DNA from 3 places in the Anaerobutyricum hallii genome. Region 2 is predicted to be linked to each of the others. Evidence: riboswitches for the same ligand, from Rfam matches in the RefSeq annotation. Region 2 holds a riboswitch; each other region holds the start of a gene.
What was found. Region 2 has a riboswitch for cyclic di-GMP ahead of EHLA_RS06795 (ABC transporter substrate-binding protein). Riboswitches for the same ligand answer to the same signal wherever they lie in the genome.
Positions count from the first base shown of each region.

Region 1: it holds a riboswitch for cyclic di-GMP, as region 2 does, so the genes downstream of both, EHLA_RS07540 (response regulator) here and EHLA_RS06795 (ABC transporter substrate-binding protein) in region 2, are expected to answer to the same signal.
Region 3: it holds a riboswitch for cyclic di-GMP, as region 2 does, so the genes downstream of both, EHLA_RS02300 (prepilin-type N-terminal cleavage/methylation domain-containing protein) here and EHLA_RS06795 (ABC transporter substrate-binding protein) in region 2, are expected to answer to the same signal.

Region 1 is NZ_LT907978.1:1,664,229-1,668,841, forward strand. Features, by position in the region: gene EHLA_RS07540 (response regulator) at 1-2,409, opposite strand, end outside; cyclic di-GMP riboswitch class I at 2,584-2,659, opposite strand; partial or broken gene EHLA_RS07545 (IS1634 family transposase) at 2,930-4,408, opposite strand; gene EHLA_RS07550 (hypothetical protein) at 4,504-4,613, shown strand, end outside.
Region 2 is NZ_LT907978.1:1,482,075-1,486,687, reverse strand. Features, by position in the region: gene EHLA_RS06800 (histidine kinase dimerization/phospho-acceptor domain-containing protein) at 1-46, opposite strand, end outside; gene EHLA_RS06795 (ABC transporter substrate-binding protein) at 49-1,902, opposite strand; cyclic di-GMP riboswitch class I at 1,980-2,055, opposite strand; gene EHLA_RS06790 (metal ABC transporter permease) at 2,204-3,049, opposite strand; gene EHLA_RS06785 (metal ABC transporter ATP-binding protein) at 3,046-3,768, opposite strand; gene EHLA_RS06780 (metal ABC transporter substrate-binding protein) at 3,884-4,613, opposite strand, start outside.
Region 3 is NZ_LT907978.1:523,859-528,471, reverse strand. Features, by position in the region: gene EHLA_RS02305 (diguanylate cyclase domain-containing protein) at 1-1,509, opposite strand, end outside; gene EHLA_RS02300 (prepilin-type N-terminal cleavage/methylation domain-containing protein) at 1,559-2,527, opposite strand; cyclic di-GMP riboswitch class I at 2,694-2,769, opposite strand; partial or broken gene EHLA_RS16975 (PTS transporter subunit EIIC) at 2,944-3,894, opposite strand; gene EHLA_RS02290 (GGDEF domain-containing protein) at 3,914-4,613, opposite strand, start outside.

The DNA.
Region 1 (4,613 bases), 180 kb from region 2:
TATTACAGTAAAACAGCTTCCTTCACCAAGCTTGCTTTCAACTGTTATGGTTCCACCCATCTTTTCTACAAGTTGTTTCACAATAGGCATTCCCAAACCTGTCCCATTATAATCAGAACGTGGGGAATTATCTGCCTGCACAAATGGAGTAAATAATTTATTTTTTATAAATTCTTCTGACATTCCAATTCCATTATCTCTTATTTTAAATTCACATGTCATGTGATCTTCTGATCTTTCAATCGTTCTCATACTCATGTAAATAGAACCATTCACCTTATTGTACTTCATACTGTTTGTAAACAGATTCATCAATACTTTTTTCAGATGAACTGCATTGCTCCAAACATATATACCACTGTAATCATCATGTTCTCCTATAACATGAAGTCCTTTTTCTTCTGCCTGAAAAGATAGTGACTCCGTGATTTCTTTACATACCTGATCCAGATTGATGGATTCATCACTAAAAACCACGGTATCCGATTCTAACTTTGCCATATCCAAAACATCATTTACCAATGATAATAGCAGTTTCGAAGACTCATTTATTTTATTCAGGCAATCTTTTGCCCGCTCACCATCATTTCCGCTTTTTTCAAGAATTGTAAGCATGCCAATAATGCCATTGATCGGTGTCCTGATGTCATGAGACATGTTATTTAAAAAGGAAGTCTTAGCCTTATTGGCACTCTGTGCTTCTACAAGTGCATTATGTAATTCCTGCTGTTTTTCTTCAAGCTCCTGATTCAGCTTCAATGCCTGCTCAGCAGACTTCTTGGATTTTTCTTCCGCACGTTTTGATTTTTTCAAAGAATCAAGAATTATACACAGGACAACAAAAATAAAGATTCCAACTATGAGTGAAAACATCAGTAAATTATCTTGAATAAAATCCTTCGCTGTAACTTTTCGTAAAGAAGCATTATACGAAACTACTGCACCTGAAAATTGAGCTGTAGGCATAGATGTCAGTGTTTTATTCAGAATGGACAAAAGAACCGGTTCTCCCTGCTGAACAGCAAATGAAACATCAGCTTCTTTTGTCAGGAAAACACTATGAAGCTTATTATTTTTCAAATAGTCTGAAACAGTACCTGAATCTCTTACAATACAATCCGTCTCCCCTTTCTGCATTGCTTTTACTGCTGCATCTGATGTCCCATATTCTATAATCTCCCATTGTGGATAATTGTATGAAAGATATGCCTTCAATGCAAAATTATCTTTTTCAACGGCAACTATATTCTCTTTATTTTCATCAAAAGAATCCTTTGCCGTAATTGCTGCCATATTGAGAGTCAATAGAGTATCCGACAAAGCAAATCCATTTGTTTCTGCAAAGTATGGATTCTGGTTTGCATGAAAAATCAGGTCTATTTTTCCATCCTGCAATGCCTGAAGCAGTTCACTTCTTGTATCATATCCATTTAATTCAAATTCCAGAGTCTGACCTTGCAGACAATTTTCTGCAAGATCCACATAATCTGTGATAACACCTGTCAATTTGCCTGTTGATGGATCTACACTACTGATACCTCCATCATGATTCAGATACCCTATCCTGATTGCTCCATGCTGCCCGATCCACTCCCTTTCTTCTTTTGAAAGAAACGAGCTGCTCTGTGCAGAAAGATAACGCCTGTAGAGATCATCAGTGTAAAATGGATTGTCATCCTTGATTCTGCGCATAGCACTATCCAGTGCTTTTTTGATATCCGGACGTTTGGGATTTATGGCAAAATAGATTTCTGCCTCTCCAATACTTGTAACAGGCGAAATATCTGATTCTTCCCAACGGGATTCTTCTACTGAAACGAAGCAGTCAATTTCATGTTTCGACAGTTTGTCCATAACTTCTGCGGTATTAGAAGCATTGACATGCTGCGTATGCAGACCATACTTTAACTCCCATTCGTTAAGCAGATCCTCCGGTATATGATCTTTCAACACATCAATATTTTTTCCCTCAAAAGAATCCAGATTTCCTGCTGTAAGATCCATATTGGATGCATCCGTATAGATGTAATATTTCTCTTCCCCCATAGGCATATCGGAAAAAAGCATATTTTCAGCACGTTCGTCTGTATAGGAAATGCCACCAAGAATATCAATCTCTCCATTTTCCAACTGTGTAAAGCAATCTTCCCAATTACTTGTTATGTATTCATAGCTCCAACCTGCATAACCTGCTATATCTTGAAGATACTCATAACCATATCCTCTTCTTTCCCCCTTTTCATTGACGGTATTATAAGTTTCTTCAAAAGATCCTACCCGGATAACATTGTCAGAGTTTTCTTTGGCAAATGTAGGAACGGATAAAACAATAAAACATATAATTGTGCAAAATATAATGTAACAAAATTTGAAATTCATTATATTCTGTACTAATTTGCACTTCTTCATCTTTCTCCCATCCTCTAGGCTACAATTGCTTGCTTCCAGATTTTAATTTTACATTCATTAATTGTCAATAACCTCCCCGCTATTTTTCACAATATTTTTCCAAACAGCTTCTGTATTACTTATTCAAGTGCTCTACCATAAAAAAGCACTGCCAAACAGACAGTGCACCTCATTTCATGCAACTGGCTGCCATTTTACAGGCCCAGTAGCTTTGCGTCCCAGACTTTCATCTGGTTTGTCGATTTCCTTATTATTTTTAAACTTTTGCAAAAAAACTGGTTTTATTATACTATGGTTCTCTACTGTATACAAGAAAAACATTACCGTTTTAACACCCGAAAATCAAAAAAGAACAGCCGATACATATACTCGAACTGTTCTTCTACTTTCGAAGTCCACGAAGCATTGACATTACTGTTTCCTGCTCCCGTCTTTGACAGTTTGTAAAAGAAAAAATCGCTGCAACCCTTGTATTTACTGAGCTGTGGCGATTTTTCTCATTGTCACAAAGTATGGTAATTTATTCTTTTCTTTTACTTTTTTTCTGGATTGTTTTCATTCTGCTTTTCGTTATAAATTGATAGTCCGTTCGAAAGCCGCAGGCTTCATGAAGATCATCAGTAATGGCTTCCCGTTTGTATAAAGCTATAAATCCTTGTTCCTGAATCTCTGCAAAATTCATTGCTTTTAATGTATCTAATAATTCCTCACAAGTATATTTATAGTTCAATTTTCTCTCAAGGAAACGATAGATCATTAATGCCAGAAAACAGATCAGAAAATGTGCTTTGATCCGGTTTTCATCCCGCAGATAAACAGGTCTTGCGGAAAAGTCTGTTTTCATGATCCGGAAACATTCTTCGATCTGCCATCTTCCTTCACTTACTTTTAAAATATCGCTGACTTCATCGTCTAACAGGTCCGTGTATACTGCATAAAGTCCATCATACTGGCTTTCTTCAGAAATCTTATGTTCATCAAGATAATGCTGGATATTGGCAGTCTCACCTTCTTTTGTAACTGCTGTTGTTCCAATAAATCTGGCTGGATTGTTTGGGTTCCTGCGGTTCTTTTTTGTGTTCCCGGAATCCGGCACCGCTTGTGCACGTTCTATCTGTTTGCTACGGATGGATTTCTGGTAAAAGGCATATTTAGGGGAATAAGTAATGATCAAACACTGCTGTAACTTTTTAGTGGTATATGGTTCGTCTTTGTAATAAAGTCCTTTGTCGTCTTCGGGCAGTTTTGAGATATCAACAGGTTTGTCATCAGATACCCTTTTGAATCCCTGCGGGCTTAAAGCCCATTCTTTTTCTTCTTTTTTCAGCTTTTTAATAGACCGGGTCACAATATAGGCCCGTTCCCCCATATGGTTATATTCCCTGATAGATTCGGATCCCAGACCTGCATCGCTACAGTAAATAAATTTCTGACATTCAAAATCTTCAAGGATCTTTTGCTCTAATGGTTTCAGGGATGTCTGTTCGTTTGAATTCCCTGAAAAGAGGGAGAAAGCAAGGGGAATCCCATCCCCGTCCATAAACAGGCCCATCTGAATGATCGGGTTGGGTCTGTGTTCTTTGCTTTTTCCATACTTTTTAATTCCATCTTCCTGTTCGATCTCAAAGTAATAATTGGAACAGTCACAATAAAAGATCTTGTCATTCCTTTTTCCAAGAAAGTGGCTGTTTTTGTAAACGTCAGCCTGAATAAGGTCACATTCGCTGCCAAGAACATCTAATGCCCTGTATACATCATGAAGCTCATAAGAAGGCTTTTCTAAAAACTCATGTGCTATCCTGAATGAAGAACGCTTACTGCATGGATCCAGGATCCTTGTATAGATCAGATCAGAAAGGATCGCATTGATATCGTATTTAAATTTATATTTTTGTTTTAATTTCCTACAGACTTTATTCATCTGCAGCTGATAATAAACAGACTGTGGAAAGAGATAACCTCCACGGAAAAAGACCTGTTTATCATAGTCCAGCGGCCTGCGACTATTTTTTGCGATATGTAACTGTCAAACTCCCGATTGTATGTTATAATATTTTTGAAGTAGAAAAATTAGCAAAGTAATAGGAGGCTACTATGGTTATTGAGAATAATCCCAAAGAACTTGCTGCTATGAAGAAATTTCATGAAGGAAACAGAGCAGAAGGATTAAAACTGCAGGAGGAGTTTGCTTCAGAGTTTCGTGA
Region 2 (4,613 bases):
TTTTGAACGGTTTCTTCATTTTCATACTATACTTCGTATCAGTCATCTTTATTCCCTCAAAGTAATATATTGTTCAGGCTCTGCAAGTACAGCATTACCTTGTAACACATAATTCACCCACGTATCTTTTACCCGTTGTTTCTCTTCTGTAAACCCATGGTTCTCATCTGTAAGAAAAGGAGCCATATTATTCTCTGTCGCAAGGCAAGTCACAGTAAATGTATCATCTTCTTTAATCTGCTTTCCGTCTTTCTTAATCCTAAGCAGCGTATACTTTCCATTCTTTTCCTTTACTTCAATAGAAACTCCACTGACAACAGGTAAGGAACCTTTATTAAAAGGCTGGAAACCTCCCTCTGTACCTTCCACAAAAGATTGAACTGTTTTTAATAATTCTGCACCATTCATTTTCTTTTTATAAGCACACAGACCATTCGGCATAATCATATTTCCTGCCATCTTTTCTGTATAATCTGCCTGAAGCACACTGCCGGTAAAACTATTACCGGTTGCAAGTAAGACATCACTTTTATAACATCCGCGCAGTGTATTAGCCATTACGGAATACGATTCATTTCCTCCGTCACTATGAAAATAATTAGAATATGATTTCGTGGAGTTCAAAACTACTTTTTCGTTAGAAGTATCTTCCGATTGCCGAAGCATGGAATCAAAAGCTTTGTATGCCTGCTGAGAGTTATATTCACCTGTAATCATCTTTGAAACCACATCTTGGGAAACACTGAAAAAATCATTAGAAGCAATACGAATATACATATGATTCTCTTCGATTACTGATTTTACATCCTTTAGATAATCTGTAAGACGAAGAGGCACATCCTGGCTGTAACTAAGCGTATCCTGTCCGTCAGCAATTATATTCTGTGCCTTTGCAGAAAGCATCACCTTAAGAACCTTCATCGCATTATCTTTGCGTGTCTCGTCTTTTTCCAATTCACTGTTTAAAGCAACCTGAAAATAAGGAGTAGTCATTATCCACTTTTCTCCATTCTGTTCAAAAAACGGCAGAAATACGGTATCTATTCCCTGATCTTTATACTTCTTAACTCCGGCAGAACTTCCAAAGTACATAGCAAGTTTCCCATTCTGGTATAAATTATCTACCGTATCATAATCAAGCTTAAGATCATCCGGTCCAAGTTTTGTATCTTTAATAAATTGTTCCATCCGATCAAAAGCATCCGGCCAGACAACATTATCAAGTCCAACTTTTTCTGTACTTGCCGGATCACTATATGCTGTTCTCCACTTGCGTCCATTTGTAGAGGAAAGTTCTGAGGCAGACAGTCCCTGCAGCGTTTCCATACAAGTATAATCATAAAAATAGTCAGCAGCAAATCCTCGAATTCCTACCTTCTCAAATGCCTGACATGCAGAAACAAAGCTTTTATAATCTGTAGGAAGAGGAATATTATATTTCTCAAAAAGTGCTTTATTAACAACAAAGCCATGCGCATCCGCACAAACCGGAAGCCAGTTCACGCTGCCATCCTCATTCATAAAGCTGTTAAGATAAGAATTATAGACAGCTCCTGCCTCATTCGTAGTAGACAGGTCCATCAGACTGTTTTGTAATGGCAGCGCATCATGCAGGGAAAAACGGCAGCAGGTAATAATATCTGGCATACCATCATTCTCCTGAAGAAACTGATAAAAATCAAGATCATTGTTTCCCACTACAAATTCAATATTTATATCTGGAAGCTGAGACTGGATATACGGTGCGTATTTCTCATACAGACTCGTACTCCATAAATACACCCGGATTGTTTCTTTATTTTCCTGTTCTGTGCTCTTTTTCCCACAGCCTGATAAAAGCGATGCTGCCATCACCGCTAACAACACTACAGCGAACACGCTGTTCCATTTTTTCTTTTTCATACATCGTCTCCCTTTATTTCTGAAAATACCCCTGCAAAAACAAAGATGCACTGTCTTTTCAGACAATGCATCTTAAACGTAGCAGCTTACTACCATGTTACAGGCCCTCTAGCTTTGCGTCTCAGACTTTCGACTGATCTGCCCATAATTCGTATTTTACTCATTATTAATTATACTCATTATACATTTTTTGTAGTTATCTGTCCATCTCTTTTCAGAAATATTTGGTAAAATTTCTGTTAAATATTATTTTTCTCCCCATTTTAACAATAATACTGAATTTATAATAATGATATTTTTATCATCTTCCCATTATTTTTCCAATTATACAATTTATAAAAAAGAGAATCAAATCAAGAATTACTATAGTTGCTCCTACAGGTGTAGAGCATAAAATAGAAAGCACAATTCCAAAAAATGCACCAATAACAGAAAGAATCGCTGCATAAACAACCACACCTTTGAAAGACCGGGCTACACGCATCGCAGAAAGTGCCGGAAATATAATAAGTGCTGATATTAAAAGGGAACCGACCAGACTCATTGCAAGTACAATGATTACTGCGGTAATTACTGCAATCATCAGATTATATCCTTCTGCATTTTTTCCAATCGCTTTTGTAAAGTTCTCATCAAACGTAACTGCAAAAATCCGATTATAGAACAAAATGAAAAATGCAACGACCAATACAGACATAATAATACAGCTAATCACTTCCCCTTCCGTTAATGTAAGAATCGTTGTAGAACCAAATAGCGTTGAACAGACATCTCCCGATACATTTGCCGATGTAGAAAAAATATTCATAACAAGATATCCTACTGCCAGTGCACTTACGGAAAGCATCGCTATGGCAGCATCACCTTTTATCTTCGTATTTTGCCCGGTCCTAAGAAGTAAAATCGCCGCAATGATCGTTACCGGCATAATAAAAATAGTATTATTTACCAGTTTAAAAATAGTAGCAATTGCCATAGCTCCAAAAGCGACATGGGAAAGTCCATCTCCAATAAAAGAAAAACGCTTCAACACAAGTGTTACTCCTAAAAGAGAAGAACACAATGCAATTAAAACTCCGACAATCAATGCATATCGCACAAACGGGTAGGATAGATAAAAAGAAAGCTCCTGCAAGATGTGTGTCATTTTTTCTCTCCCCCTATTCTGTCTTCTTCTGTGTTTTTAAATAACTTCCACTTATCACTGTTCATATATTCTTCTTTTGTTCCGTAAAAAGAATCTCTTTGATCCATATGAAGAATGTGTGTTGCATAAGTAAGTGCCTGCACATCGTGGGAAACCATAATAACTGCGATTCCCTCCTCATTTAAATCTTTTGTTACCTGGTAAAATTCCGCTGTTACCTTTGGATCAAGACCGGTAACCGGCTCATCTAATAAAATCACCTTACTCGTGGCACATAATGCTCTTGCCAAAAGAGTTCTCTGCTGCTGCCCTCCGGAAAGATTTCGGTAACAGGACTTCCGAAGATTCCAAACATCCATTTTTTTCATTTTTTCCTCTGCCATACGTTTTTCCACTTTACTGTAGAAAGGACGCCATCCGCATTTTGCAAGCGTACCGGAAAGAACGATTTCTTCTACAGTTGCCGGAAAATCTTTCTGAACAACTGTTTGTTGTGGCAAATACCCTACTTCGTAAGCTTTTAATCCGTCACCAGCCATCACTTCTCCACTGATCGCATCCTGTAGATGAAGAAGTGTTTTAATCAATGTACTTTTCCCTGTTCCATTTTCCCCTACAATACAAAGATAATCACCTTTTCCAACTTTAAAATTCAAATCTGATACAATGGCATGTCCCTCATATCCTAATGTTAAGTTTTTACATGTAAGATAAGCCATCTCTATCCCCTCTTTCCCCGAAGAATATTGCTTTTCTATTTTTTAATAGCAATATTTTGATACAATATTTACAACATTTCAATCTGCCTTTTTCAATTAAAGAATACTTCTTTATTTAATTTAATGCCTTTGATAAAACAGATAAGTTCTCACGCATTACTTTCAAATATGTGATTCCATCTAAAAGCTGTTCGTTTGTAACGGATTGCAAAGAATTCATTACCAGCATACTCTGATCTTTCTTTGCTGTATTCGCTTTGATTGATTCCGCAATCCGGCCATCCGAATTCTCTATTGTTAATATGACTGGCAAATGCAACGTATCTACCTTTTGAGCAAGAAATGTTACCGTTTCAAATCCTGCCATTGTCTCTGCACTACAGCCAGCAAACGCCGCATAATACTTTAGTTGATAATCATCCGCAAGATAGCGAAATGGGAAACGGTCTCCAAATAAAATTGCTTTATACTTTCCGTTTTTTATCGTAGCTGCGTATTGTTTATCCAAGTGAGCAAGCTTTTTAATATAGGAGTCCGCGTTTTTCTCATAAATTTCTGCATTTTGGACATCAATATTTGCTATTTCCTGCGCAATATTTTTAACAAGGATTTCTGCATTCCGGATAGAAAGCCAAATATGCTCATCATATTCTGGTTCTTCTTCCACATCATCTGTTTCTTCCCCTTCTTTATGAGAATGTCCTAAAAAGCCCTTTTCTTCCTGCATTCCTTCTACAACTTCCTCTTCCTTTACAGAATTGCCCAAAACATCCATAAGATTAATTGCTTTTAAATCTTTATTCTTCGCTTCTTTTAAAGCATCCCTAACCCATGCATCGGATTCT
Region 3 (4,613 bases), 960 kb from region 2:
TCGGCTGCCATTTTCTTTTTTCACTTCACTTATTATAATTCTCGCCCATTCTTCTGGCATCTTCTGCGGATTCGTTACAACTACTGCAAACTCATTACCATCAATACGAAAACTTTCTGCATTCGGTTCTAAACTCTTTCCTGCTGCCTGAATACTTCGCGCTGTCCGAATAACCGCTTCATCCCCCATCTGCATTCCATTCATATCATTAATCTTTTTCAATCCATCAATATGTATAAATAAAAGCAAGGCATTCTTAAGTAATATGGCATCTTCCTGCACTTCTTCCATACATTTCTCAAAAGCTTTCCGATTTTTCAGACCTGTCATACGATCTTCCACAGACATTCTTTCAAATACTGTCTGTTCTAAGTGGAACTGAATCTCATTCGATACTTTACAAAGCAATCCTCCAAACAAAAATGAAATATAAAGAAGAATGCCAAACTGAAAAATTACAACGTACCAATAAATAGAAAATACCCGATACAAGATAATTGCGATTATTCCACCAATACCTAATACAGCAAATGCTTTCAGACAAAGATTCAACTCATGGGTTTGCTTTTTTTGATACTCTCTCCATAATAAAAGAATCATCGCTGCAACCCCTGTAAATAATATAATGTGCGTTATATATAGCATGCATACAAACGGAATTCCAAACAAATAGTTTATAACTCCCTGTAAAACAGCATCCCCATATAAAAGAAAAATCCATATTTTCGGAACCCATCGAACACCCTCGCTTACTGTGTTTCGTACGAAATGTAAGATTGGAATTGACATAAGCATAAATACATAAAAAGATAGTTGTGTTCCTACCGCATTCTGTTTTCCATACATCTGATAAATTCCTGAATCCAGTATACTCCATAAACTACATAGAATCAAAAAGAATGCCACATTAAGAAAACGTTTCTCTATAATCCGACGATGTCTGGTATATAAAAATACGATTACTGAAACAATTCCCATCCCTAACATACCTATAATCATCAAAATTGAAAAAATAGATTCCCACAAATGACTTTTAACAATATCCAGAAAACTTCCTATGAGCGGAGCCTGTACATACAGCGAACTATTTTTTTTTCCCTCAAACGTAAAACTGAGTGTTTTCTCTCCCGTTTCCTCTGGCAAGCAGACATCGGCCCATATCTTTCCTTTCATTTGTTTATTTTTCTGAAATTTGTCTTCTTTATAACGATACAGAATGCGATCTCCCAACCGTATTTCCAGATGATCCTGTACTCCTTTAGCTGAGATAAAATTTCCTTGGTCTTTTTCTGATAGTGTATCATTATATAGAACAATCTTTCCGTCTGTACCTGTCATAACATAACAAGGTAATTCAATATGAATTTTCTTCCCATCTTTTATCTCATACCACCCACTGTTAAGAGAACAAAATGTACCTGTTTCTGCCTGATATAATCTTTCCGTCAAAAAAAATGACAATAGCAACACAGCAACTATACATATCATTTCTACTTTCTTCCCTTTCATACCTTCCTCCATATTTCTCCTTTTCAATTCATGTACCGAAAAGCTCCTTCTATTTAGGCAGAGTATCTTTATACTCTGCGTATTTCCCCTCTTTAAAAAGCTTCGAATACGCTTCATAAGCTTCCTTTAACGTGCCGTATTTTTCACCTTTTGTATATGTTTGAAAACCATAATCATTATAAATATGATCTGCAATTGCAACATAATTCTTCTTGTCTTTAGGATTTCTATAAGCTGTTGTCGTTTCAGATATATAAAAACCACCATCTGCTTTACTGACAATAACTGGTATTTTCTTTCCTGCCCCAACCTGATCCGTATCAACAGATGTCCAAAACAAATATCTGCTTGAATCTTTCGATGGACTTCCAAGATAAGCCCATGTACCATATTGCAGCAGACTGTTGCCCTCTGCTTTAATCTCTTTATTTACTTTATTAACCATATTTGAATCAGAGCATTTTGAATCTATCTCAAAACGTTTGATTGACTGATTTGTTAATTCCGATAATATCCCTGTTCTATTAAGTACTCCATGCAGATTTCCGTTAAAATCTATTGTTGTATCAGAGGTATCTTTTCCTGCTCCTTTCCAATCAAAAAAAATACCCGTGGATGCATTATAAGACACCTCACATTCCCCGTTTGCAACAGGAATCCCCTTCCAGTTATCGGTATCTCCCTGACTTTTGTAATGCGTTTTCCCTGCAATAACAACAGGATCAAATGCCTGCCAGTCATTTCTCTTCTGTTTTAATTTTACTACCTTAACTATATTCGATGCATCTTCATCCATCACTTCAGCCATAATTTCTTCATATGCTGAACGAACATTAGCAATGTCAACCGTCTCGCGGCTTTTTTCTACATGTCTGGCATAAGCAGGGGCTAAGATTGCAATAAGAACACCCATAATGGCAACTACGATTATAAGTTCTACCAGAGTAAAACCTCTGTTTTTAGTATTATAGATTTCACTAAGAATCATCTTCCTCTGTTTATATTTTTTCTTTATCACTTATTTAACCTATTTCTTTCTTTGTATAAATTACCAAAAATCACAACACAAGCTACTGCTTTCTATATAAACTAAATTCTTAATTTAACATTCAAACGCTTCCCGTCGTCATCATAAAATCCATAATAATGAAAAAAGCACTGCCCCTCCAGACAATGCTTCAAAACGTTGCAACTGGCTGCCATTTTACAGGCCCTTTAGCTTTGCGTCTCAGACTTTCGACTGATTTGCCACAGTTATATTTCTTTATTGCCATTATACCTTTTTTCTGTCAAAATGTCCATGGTAATGTTATTATTGGGAACATTTATAAATAAAGTTATGAAAGAGATATTCCCTGTCATCACATAAATGCACTACACAAAAAGGACATGTGAAAAACAAAAGTTTCTCACATGTCCTTTTAGAACTTTCTATTATTCACAAAGCTTTGTAAATTCGTCAGCAACAAACTGAACCTTCGTTCCAATAATTACCTGAACAGAAGTCTTTCCAGGTTTAATAACCCCTGCAACTCCTGCAGATTTAATTACCTTATCATTTACTGCTGTGATATCCTTTACTTCAAGTCTCAATCTGGTAACACAGTTATCAATACTTGTAATGTTCTCTTTTCCACCACATCCTTCGAGGATTTTTGCTGCGATGGCAGTATAATCATTACTTTCTAATTCCACTTTCTTCTCCGCTTCAATATCATCATCCTCTCTACCAGGAGTCTTAAGATCAAACTTCTTGATTGCGAAAAGGAATACAACGTAGAATACGATAAATGCTGCGATTCCCAGTGGAAGAATAAGCCATGTCTTCTGTGCTGCCGGAAGGGAAGATGAGAAGATCAAATCCATAGCACCGGCAGAGAAACTGAATCCTGCACGGAAACCAAGTGCAACTGTAATCATCGTAAAGATACCATAAAGTAATGCATAAATTACATACAGTGCAGGTGCAAGGAACATAAATCCAAACTCGAACGGTTCAGTAACACCACAGATAAATGAACAAAGAGCTGCTGAAGCAATCAGACCGATTGCAAGTTTTTTCTTTTCAGGCTTAGCACATTTAATCATTGCAAGTGCTGCACCAGGAATACCAAACATCATACATGGGAAGAATCCAGACATGTACATTCCAAGGCTCCATGTTACATCTGCAGATGTCTCACCAGCCCAGAAGTGCTGTAAGTCACCAAGTCCAATCGTATCAAACCAGAATACATTGTTCAATGCGTGATGTAAACCTGTAGGAATTAACAGACGGTTCAGGAATGCATAGATACCTGCTCCAACAACATCCATACCTACGATTGCCTTTCCAAGTGATACAAGTCCACCGAAAAGTAATGGCCATACAAATAATAATACTGCTTCTCTCTAAACTATGGGATTATAATCCTAAAGTGGCACGATTCTTTTGCTCTTTTTTGCACTGGTACATATTACGGTCTGCAAGTTTCTTAACCACATTGATATCCTCACCAGAAAATACCGATGAACCAAATGAAACGATTGGTAAAAAAGTAATTTCCTTTCTCCGTTCCTCCAGTTGATTCATAAATTCATATAAGCATTCCTCTTCTTTTTCTCCATTTTTCAATAACACACAAAACTCATCTCCACCTATCCGGTAACAGTACCCATAACACGCATAGGCTTTTTTGATACAGTCTGCGATTGCAGCAAGGCAAATATCTCCTTGCAAATGTCCATAGTCATCATTCACTATCTTAAAGTCATTCACATCAAACACTATGAGAACCCCTCCGCTGTATCGCATTTCCGCTGTACGATTTAGATAACTGTTCTGATTCAAAAGACCTGTAAGACCATCCAACTGATTCCACATCTCATTACAATAAATAAAATACAACACAGAAAGCAAAGTAACACATAACCAAGTAACACGCAGTTCCGGTAATGCAACCTGAATAATCGTTTCGGCTGTCAGAAAAACAATAAGTGGATAGATGAGCTTCCTGCTGCGATTCTGAAATTCTCTCGCCTTGATGATCGTAGATATCGAAAGATACAAAATTGCAGCGAAGTAAATGATAACATAAATGTAAAAATATTGACCACGGGAATAA